DNA from 2 places in the Mitsuaria sp. RG genome. Region 2 is predicted to be linked to the other one. Evidence: riboswitches for the same ligand, from Rfam matches in the RefSeq annotation. Region 2 holds a riboswitch; the other holds the start of a gene.
What was found. A riboswitch is a leader RNA that binds a small molecule or an ion and turns the genes downstream of it on or off. The one in region 2 is predicted to bind cobalamin.

Region 1: it holds a riboswitch for cobalamin, as region 2 does, so the genes downstream of both, POF53_RS15935 (TonB-dependent receptor) here and POF53_RS17450 (CbtB domain-containing protein) in region 2, are expected to answer to the same signal.

Annotation. Positions count from the first base shown of each region.
Region 1 covers NZ_JAQMYQ010000027.1:12,436-16,909, reverse strand. The annotation lists gene POF53_RS15935 (TonB-dependent receptor) at 1-1,966, opposite strand, end outside; cobalamin riboswitch at 2,074-2,278, opposite strand; partial or broken gene POF53_RS15930 (GNAT family N-acetyltransferase) at 2,518-3,021, opposite strand; gene POF53_RS15925 (carboxymuconolactone decarboxylase family protein) at 3,100-3,438, opposite strand; gene POF53_RS15920 (hypothetical protein) at 3,557-4,330, opposite strand; gene POF53_RS15915 (bifunctional O-acetylhomoserine aminocarboxypropyltransferase/cysteine synthase) at 4,395-4,474, opposite strand, start outside.
Region 2 covers NZ_JAQMYQ010000031.1:6,111-10,584, reverse strand. The annotation lists gene cobM (precorrin-4 C(11)-methyltransferase) at 1-24, opposite strand, end outside; gene POF53_RS17460 (cobalamin biosynthesis protein) at 54-455, opposite strand; gene POF53_RS17455 (CbtA family protein) at 455-1,150, opposite strand; gene POF53_RS17450 (CbtB domain-containing protein) at 1,161-1,346, opposite strand; cobalamin riboswitch at 1,447-1,669, opposite strand; cobalamin riboswitch at 1,729-1,928, shown strand; gene cobW (cobalamin biosynthesis protein CobW) at 2,029-3,096, shown strand; gene cobN (cobaltochelatase subunit CobN) at 3,100-4,474, shown strand, end outside.

The DNA.
Region 1 (4,474 bases), on a different contig from region 2:
CCACCGTGTAACCCGGCACGCGCTGGTCGTTGGCCGCGCTGGAGTAGCGCTCATCCACATAGCGCAGGCCGATACCGGCATCGACGGCCTGGCCGAAGCCCTTGCTCAGCCACAGGTTGGCGGTGCGCCGCGGCACATCCTGCGGGCGGTTGCCGGCGCGGTCGTTGACCGTGCCGTTGTCGCCTTCCTCCAGGAAATCGTCGTACTTGGCCCTCACCAGCGCGGCGTTGGCCGAGAGCTGCCACTGGTTGCCCAGCGCCAGTTCCAGGCTGGCCTCCAGGCCGTCGGAGGTCTGCTGGCCGGCCTGCTGGCTGTCGTGGGTGAGCGGGTTGTACACCGGCAGTTTCTTCTTGACGATGTGATAGGCCGCCAGCGTCCACTCGCCACGGGTATCCCAGAAACGTTGCTTGAGGCCGATCTCGGTCTGCTTCGCTTCGGTCAGCTCCAGGCGCTTGTTCGGGCGCTGGGTGAGCAGGTCACCGACGCCGTCCTCGCTGGTGGAGTACTGCCCGTACAGCGACAGGTCGTCGGTGAGCGCGTACACCAGCCCGGCGCGCCAGTTGCCGCCTTGCAGGCTGCGGTCGCTGCGGGCGTTGTTGACCAGGTCGTCACGGTCGATGTGGTTCTGGTCGCGGCGGATGCCGGTGACCAGCGCGAGGCGGTCGCTCAGCTGGGTGCGGTTCTCGGCGAACAGGGCGAAGGTGTCGACCTTGGACAGCGTCTGCGCGCGGGTCGGGCTGAGGCTGTGGAAACCGCCCGGAGCCGGATGCCACGGGTCGAGCGGGTCGCTGCTGCCATCGCTGTAGGGCGAGTTGCTGTCGACGTTGAAGCGGATGCGGTTGTATTCGGCGCCGACCACGGTCTTGCTGGCCAGGCCGAACAGGCCATGGTCGAAGGTAAAGCTCTGGCGATCGCCGAGCTGCTCCTGGTTATGGCGAATCTCGAGGAAGCTGCCGCGCTGGATCACGCCGTTGGCGGCGTCCCAGGCGTAGGACTCGGCGTTGCGCCACTGGCGGCGGCTCTTGATGTAGTACAGCTGGTTGCTGGCGATGACACTGTCGCTGAGGGTCCAGTCGGTGGTCAGGCGCGTCCACTCGTCGTGGTAGCGCTGTTCGTCGTTGCTGACGTTGTAGTTCTTGCGGCGCACGCTGCTGCGCAGGTGCCCGTCGATCAGCGGGGTGCCGTAGTAGTTGGCTGGTTGCGCATCGCCGCGTTCGTGGGCGAGGGTGAAGCTCAGGTCGTCGCTGGCATCGAAGCGCAGGGCGGCGCTGAGGGCCAGGCTGCGCGAGTCGGTGCGGTCGACCCAGCCGTTGCCGGCCTGCTGGTTGAGGGTCACGCGGTAGCTCAGCCGCTCGCTCAGGCTGCCGCCGCTGTCCAGGCCCAGTTGCTGGCGGTCCCAGGAGCCGTAGCCCAGGCGCAGGTGGTTGCGGATGTCACCGGCGAACGGCTTCTTCGGCACCACGTTGACCACCGCGCCGGTGGCGCCTTCGCCGTACAGCACCGAGGAGGGGCCGCGGATCACGTCGATGCGTTCGACCATCCACGGGGCGACCGGGAAGGTCAGGGTGCCGGCGCCGGCGTACAGGCGCGAGCCGTCGAACAGGGTCATCACCGAACTCTGCCCGGTGAAGCCCCGGGCCGACAGGCCGGTACCGCCGTCGCCCGGTGTGCCGATGAAGGTCAGGCCCGGCGAGCGGGTCACGGCGTCCTGCACGGTGAGGTTGTTGCGCTGCTGGATCTGCGCCTCGGTCAGGCTGCTGGTGCTGGCCGGGGTGTCCAGGGCGCTGAGGTTCAGGCGCGAGCCGGCCGGGGTTGGCGTGGCCAGGTCGATGACCTGTGGCTCGCGGGTGTCGGTGATCGCCGTGGAGGGCAGGGTGAGGGGCGCCACTTCATGGTCGTCGGCCAGTGCTGGCAGGGACACGGCCAGGCAGGCCGCCAGGGTGTGAAGCTTGTTGATTCGGGACATGTCGTTCCACTGCTGCAGGAAGGAATGGATCCCGGTGGAAAACACGCAACGGCGAAGCGCGCACGCAGGCGCGCGCGGATACCGGCCTGCGCCCGCCCACCGCGGGTTGCCAAGTGAAGCCTCAGGCCGGTCTCCGGGCTTGCGAGGAGCATGAAGCCTTCACCTTCCCATGCGTGCGCACAGTGGTCTGTCGAAGGATTCGCTCGCTTACCGTTGCGGGGGCAGCGCCGGACTTGTCGTGACAACGACGCACCGGCTTCCCGTTTCACCCTGCGCGCGGCGGCGCAGGACACCTGAAACTGGCGCGCATCTGACCATCGAACGGGTGGCGAGTCAATCGCCTGGGTGGCAGGAAAATATCTGGTGGGGCAATGGGTTAGCTGCAATTGCGTTGTCGCTGATCGCGGGGCAAGCCCGCTCCCACGGCGATACCCTGGCAGCTCCAGGCAATCGGATCGTGGGAGCGGGCTTGCCCCGCGATGGGTTCAGCGCCCGCGCCGACGCGAAACCCGCGCCTCGATATTCTTGCGTCCGATCAGCAGCGCCGGCTTTTCCACCACCGGCTCGTCTGCCAGCCACTTGTACATCACCAGGCAGTCCACCAGGCCCAGCTCGGCATGGCGGTAAGCCCTGGGCAGGCGGCCGACGGTCTCGAAGCCGAGCTTGTGCCACAGCGCCACCGCCACCTCGTTGCTGGCCACCACCGAATTGAACTGCAGGGCCAGGAAGCCCTCCTGGCGCGCCAGCTTCTGCGAGTGCTCGCACATCAGCCTGGCCACGCCCCGGCCGCGGGCCTGCTCGCAGACCATGTAGCCGCAGTTGCCGACATGCCCGCCGGGGCCGGCGGCATTGGCCTTGAGGAAGTAGGAGCCGAGCAGCACGCCGTCGTCCTCGGCCACCAGGGTGCGCAACGGGGTTTCCAGCCACAACCGACGCGCCTGGTCGACGTCCAGGGCCGGGTCGAAGGCGTAGGTCTGGCGGGCCTGGACAATGGCCTGGAAGGTCGGCCAGAAGCGTTCGAAGTCTTCCGGGGTCATGGGGCGTATCTGGATCATGGTGGTTCCTGCACGGGCTGAACCGCCAAGTCTGGGTGTCGCGGCGCCGTCGCGCAAGGGCGGCGGCGCCATGAAGTTTCAGGCGCCAGTCTTGCCCACGGCGTCCAGCGCCCTGGCCGAGTAGACCAGCGCGGCGCCGGCGTTCATTGCCACCGCCACGCCCAGGGCCTCGGCGATCTCCTCGCGGGTGGCGCCGTGCTTGACCGCCTGCTGCGAATGCACGGCAATGCAGCCGTCGCAGCGGGTGGTGACGGCGACGGCCAACGAGATCAGCTCACGGGTCTTGGCGTCCAGGTGATTGGTCTTGGCCCCGGCGCCGCTGGCGGTCGCGTAGCCGGCCACGGTATCGGGTGAGAGTTGCTTGAGATCGCCGATGCCGGCCATCAACTGCTTACGGTAGGCGTCCCAGTCCATCATGCTCATCGTCTTCACCTTGTCAGGTTGGCAACAGGAGCATTCAGGCTAGTCGATATTTCGCTGGAGGGGCTGGCCCCAGGGAGAATGGATCAAGCCCGGGACCTGTTCGAATCACTGGTCAATCGGTCGGTACCCGGCGCAGCGCCGCCGCCAACGCTACGGTCAGTGCCACTGCCAGGCCCATGGCGAGGCCGATGGTCACGGCAACCCCCAATCGTTCCAGCAACCCCGCCATCGCCAGGTAGAATGCAATCACTCCCACCGCACCAATGGCATTGCCCCGCACCATCGCCGCCATCCCGGCTCGGCCGCCCTGCACATGGGCGAACACCACCAGCGGCCAGGCGATCACCGGAATTGGCGCCAGCATGCCGCTGGTGGCCGGCCCCAGCCAGCTGGCCAGGCTGGTGGTGATCATCAGCAGCGAGGTGGCCGATACCATGCGCAAGGGAATCTCCCAATACCGCTGCCGGGGACGGGCGAGGGTGTCGGGCCTGGGCTCGCGGCCACTGGCGCGGATCAGCACGCCGATCAGCAGCAGCGCCACGGCCACCGACAGGTAAAGCCCACCCCAGTGGGTGAAGGCATAGGCCGCCAGGCCGTAGAACAGGATCGCCAGCAGCACGGCCGGGGCGATATCGACCCTGCGCGTGGCGAACAGGTAGAAGGCGTAGGTGGCCTGCACCGCCGCCAACCCACCCAGCGCGCCGGGCACCGCGCCCAGGGCGAAGCCCGTGCCTTGCTCCAGGCACAGGAAGGTCATCACCAGGGCCGAGGTGATCGGCAGACCGGACAGCAGCCCGCCGAGCAGTCCGCCCCAGCGCCGCGAGGCGAGGGAGATGGCCCACATCAGCAGCGGGGTGACCAGGAGTTTCAGGTAGAAAAGGGTCATTACGCGAGGTTCCGGTTCTGCAGGGTACGCGCCCGCCGTCGGCATTGGGTGGGGCGCGGGTCGATCAGCCGCGGCTGGCCTCAAGGGCCTGGGCGAGGTCGGCGATGATGTCGTCGCTGTGCTCGATGCCGATCGACAGGCGCA
Region 2 (4,474 bases):
GGCACCGATGAAATAAACCGTCATGGGGGTTCCTTGCAGAAATATGGCGCGGATTATCCGCCGATCGCCAAGGCGAGGGTAGCGCCGCCGAGTACCTGCCTGGGCACATGCAGGCGGCCGTTTTCGCCAGCCAGGGCCAGGGCAGTGCTTTCGGCGACGCCCCAGCAGCCGGTCTGGGCGTACACCGTGGCCGAACGATGGCTGAGCAGCGGCTCGAAGACCGTCAGGTGCGTGGCGTCGAAGCAGATGTAAGGCAGCCCGAGGCGCTCGGCCAATGCCAGCAGGCCGGGTTCGCGAGCCTTGGGCTCGATGCTGGCAATGGCGCGCAGGGCCGAGAGGGGCAGGGCGTGGCGGGTGAGCGTCTGGCGCAGCAGCACCGCCAGTGTCTCGACCGGGCAACCACGGCGGCAACCAAAGCCGGCGAACATCGCCGGCTGCACGGGCAGATCGCGCATCAGGCCTGGCTGGAACGACGGTAAAGCCACGCGCTGAGCAGGCCCAAGGCCAGCCAGAACGCGGCGTTGGTCAGCCAGGAAGCGATCTTGAACTGGGTCGCGAGGGCTTCCGGCGCCAGGCTTTCATGCACTGCGGGTTGCGGCGCGCCGATCAGGTGCGGGATCACCAGCAGGGCCACACCAAGCACCTTGAACAACCAGTGCCGGGCGAACACCAGCAGCGCCAGGCCGGCGGCGGTGGCTGCGGCGGTGCCGATCCACCAGGTCTGGCGCTGGCCAAGGTCGGCGGCGGCGGTGCCGGGCAGTTCCGGTGGCAGGCCCAGGGTCGGTGCCAGGCAGAACACGGCGAAGCCGGCCAGGCCCCACAGTGCGCCGGTGGCCACGCGGTTCGGTTCGCGCAGGCTGTAGAGGGCGACCAGGATCAGGGCAAAACCGACGGCGACCACCAGGTTGCCGCCAGTAGTGGACAGCACGCGCTGCCAGCCGTCCTCCGGCGCCCAGGCCTCGGCACTGTGTTCATGCTCATGGGGCGCTGCGGCGTCGCCGTGCTCATGCTGTTCGGCGACCGGGGCAGTGGATTCGTAGGTTTCCGCCTGGAGAATCAGTGGGGCGACCCAGAAGCTTTGCAGCAGGGTCAGCAACAGGGCCGCGAGCAGGCCGCTGAAACCCGCGGTACGGGCGATGCGCGTAATCATGCGGATTTACTCAGTGGCAAGGGAAGGCGGCACTGTGGCGGGTGTCGTGGGCGGCATTGTGCACCGCCTCGATGTGCGAGAAACCGGCGAAGTACACCAGGCACAGCCCCAGCAGGCTGGCGCCGACCGCGACGATCAGTCGCTGGCTGAGGCTGACGGGGGTGGCGATACTGTGTTTGGCGCTGGTGATGGGCATGACGCGTTCCTCTGCTGCTTTTGTTGTGGCAACGGGCATGCGCGACGACCCCGGGCACGGCTGGCCCGAGTGATACGACGACGCCCGCCCACCGCGGGGTGTACTGTGAGCACGTCAGGCCGGTCTCCGGGCTCGCGAGGTGGAGCAAGGCTCCTTCCATGGCGTCACCTTCCCATGCCTTGAGGCTGGCACAGTGGTCCGGACGCTTCTCTCGCTTACCGTTGCGGGGGCAGCACCGGCCTTGTCGGCTCCTGGAATGGAGACGCGACGCACCGGTTTCCCGTTTCACCCCCGTGGGGGCACCTGAACGCAATGCGCTAGCAAATCACGGGGCCGGGCCCGCGTCAATCGCCGCGGCGGTTGACCGCCAGGCAGGCACTGCGTAGCCTTGCCGCTGCGAGGTTCTCGGGCGTTGGCCCGAGCTAAGACGGGAACGCGGTACAAGCCGCGGCTGCCCCCGCAACTGTAAGCACTGAAGGGTTCGGCACAGCCACTGCGCAGGCGCGCGGGAAGGCGCCGGCCCACCGGCCAGCGAGCCGCAGCGGTGCAAGCCAGGAGACCTGCCTCGTGACGTTTTCGACTTTCAACCGGGCGGGGTGATCCGGTGGCGAACGCGCCAGGCCGGCATGGCCGTGGCTGTCGTCCTGCATGCCCGCGCCATTGCTGCCAAGGGCATCGCGACATGAAAACACTGGCCAAGCTTCCCGTCACCATCGTCACCGGCTTCCTCGGCTCAGGCAAGACCACCTTGCTGCGCCATATGCTCGACAACGCCCAGGGCCGCCGCATCGCGGTGATCGTCAACGAATTCGGCGAGCTGGGCATCGACGGCGAGATCCTCAAGCAGTGCAGCATCGGTTGCACAGAGGAAGAGGCCAATGGCCGCGTCTACGAACTGGCCAACGGTTGCCTGTGCTGCACCGTGCAGGAAGAATTCTTCCCGGTGATGCGCGAGTTGGTGGCCCGGCGCGGCGACCTCGACCACATCCTTATCGAAACCAGTGGCCTGGCCTTGCCCAAACCGCTGGTACAGGCCTTCCAGTGGCCGGAAATCCGCAACGCTTGCACCGTCGACGCGGTGATCACCGTGGTCGACAGCCCGGCCGTGGCCGCCGGCACCTTCGCTGCCTACCCGGACCAGGTCGACGCCCAGCGCAAGCTCGACCCGAACCTCGACCATGAGTCGCCGCTCCATGAATTGTTCGCCGACCAGCTGGCCAGCGCCGATCTGGTGGTGCTGAACAAAGCCGACCTGATCGACGCCGAGGGCCTGGCCAAGGTCCGTGCCGAGGTGGCCGAGGAACTGCCGCCGGCGGTCAAGGTGATCGAGGCCAGCAGCGGCCGCCTGCCGCTGGAAGTGTTGCTGGGCGTGGGCGCCGAATCCGAGGCGCATATCGACGGTCGCCGTACCCATCACGACTCGCATCACGACGGCGATGACCATGACGACCATGACCACGACGCCTTCGACTCGATCTCCATCGACCTGCCCGAGGCCGACGAGAGCCTGCTGCTCGATGCCCTGACCCAGCTGGTCACCGAGTTCGGCATCCTGCGCGCCAAGGGCTTCGCCGCCATCCCCGGCAAGCCGATGCGCCTGCTGATCCAGGGTGTGGGCACCCGCTTCGACAAGCATTTCGACCGTGCCTGGCGCAGCGACGAGCCCCGGATCACCCGCCTGGTGCTGATCGGCCAGGATCTCGACGCGGCGCAGCTGGAAGCGCGCCTGCGCCAGGCCCTGGGCGCCTGATCCATGCACCTGCTGCGGACCCAGCCCGGCGGCTTCGTGCCGGACGACAGCATCGCCGATCTCGGCCAGACCCCCGCCGACCTGGTGATCCTCTGCAGCGGCGATTCACACCTGGCGCTGCTCGCCGAAACCGCCGAGCAGTTGCCGGCGGATTTCCCCAGCGTGCGCCTGGCCAACCCGATGCAGGTGCAGAACCACGCCTCGGTCGACTTGTATATCGACCAGGTGCTGCGCCATGCCAAGGTGATCCTGATATCACTGCATGGCGGTGTCGGTTACTGGCGCTATGGTGTCGAGCAACTGGTCGAACTGGCGGGGCGAGGGGTACAGCTGATCCTGGTGCCCGGCGACGACCGCCCCGACCCTGAGCTCACCGACCTGGGCACGGTTCGCGGCGAACAGGCCGAACGCCTCTGGCACTTCCTGCGCCAGGGCGGCAAGGCCAACGCGGTGAACCTGTTCAACTGCCTGGCCAGCCAGTGGCTGGGGCGCGATTACCCGTGGGACGAGCCACAGCCCTTGCCGCGCACGGCGGTCTATCATCCAGCCAAGGGCACGGCTTGTCCCGAGGACTGGTACGCCGAGTGGAACCCGGAGCATCCGGTGGCGCCGTTGCTGTTCTACCGTTCGCACCTGCAGGCGGCCAACACCGCGTTCATCGATGTGTTCTGCCAGCGCCTGCAGGCCTGCGGTCTGAACCCATTGCCCATCGCCGTGGCCAGCCTGAAGGAGCGCGCCTGCCTGGACCAGGTCGAGGCCTGGCTCGATGAGGTGCAGGCCGAAGTGGTGATCAACACCACAGGTTTCGCCCTGTCCAGCCCCGAGCAACCCAACCTGCGCCCGCTGCGCCGCGATGTACCGGTGCTGCAGGCCATCTGCGCCCAGGACAACCAGCCTGGCTGGGAGCAGAGCGAACAGGGCCTGGGCGCTCGCGACCTGGCGATGCACATCGCCCTGCCGGAACTTGACGGGCGCATCATAACCCGGCCGGTGAGTTTCAAGGACCTGGCCTGGCGCAGCGAGCGCAGCCAGTCCGATGTGGTCTGCTACCGGGCCCATCCCGAGCGCATGGACTTCGTCGCCGAACTGGCACGGCGCTGGGTGACCCTGGCGCGTCTGGACAACCAGGAAAAGCGCGTGGCCCTGGTGCTGGCCAACTACCCGACCCGCGACGGGCGCATCGGCAATGGCGTCGGCCTGGACACGCCGGGCGCGGCGCTCAATATCCTCAGGGCCCTGCAAGCGCAGGATTACCCGGTGGCCGGGCTGCCCGACAGCGGCACCGAGCTGATTCACCAACTGCTCGGCGGGGTTACCAACGACCTTGACCACCTCGACCAGCGCCCCTGCGCCCAGAGCCTGGCCCTGGCCGACTACC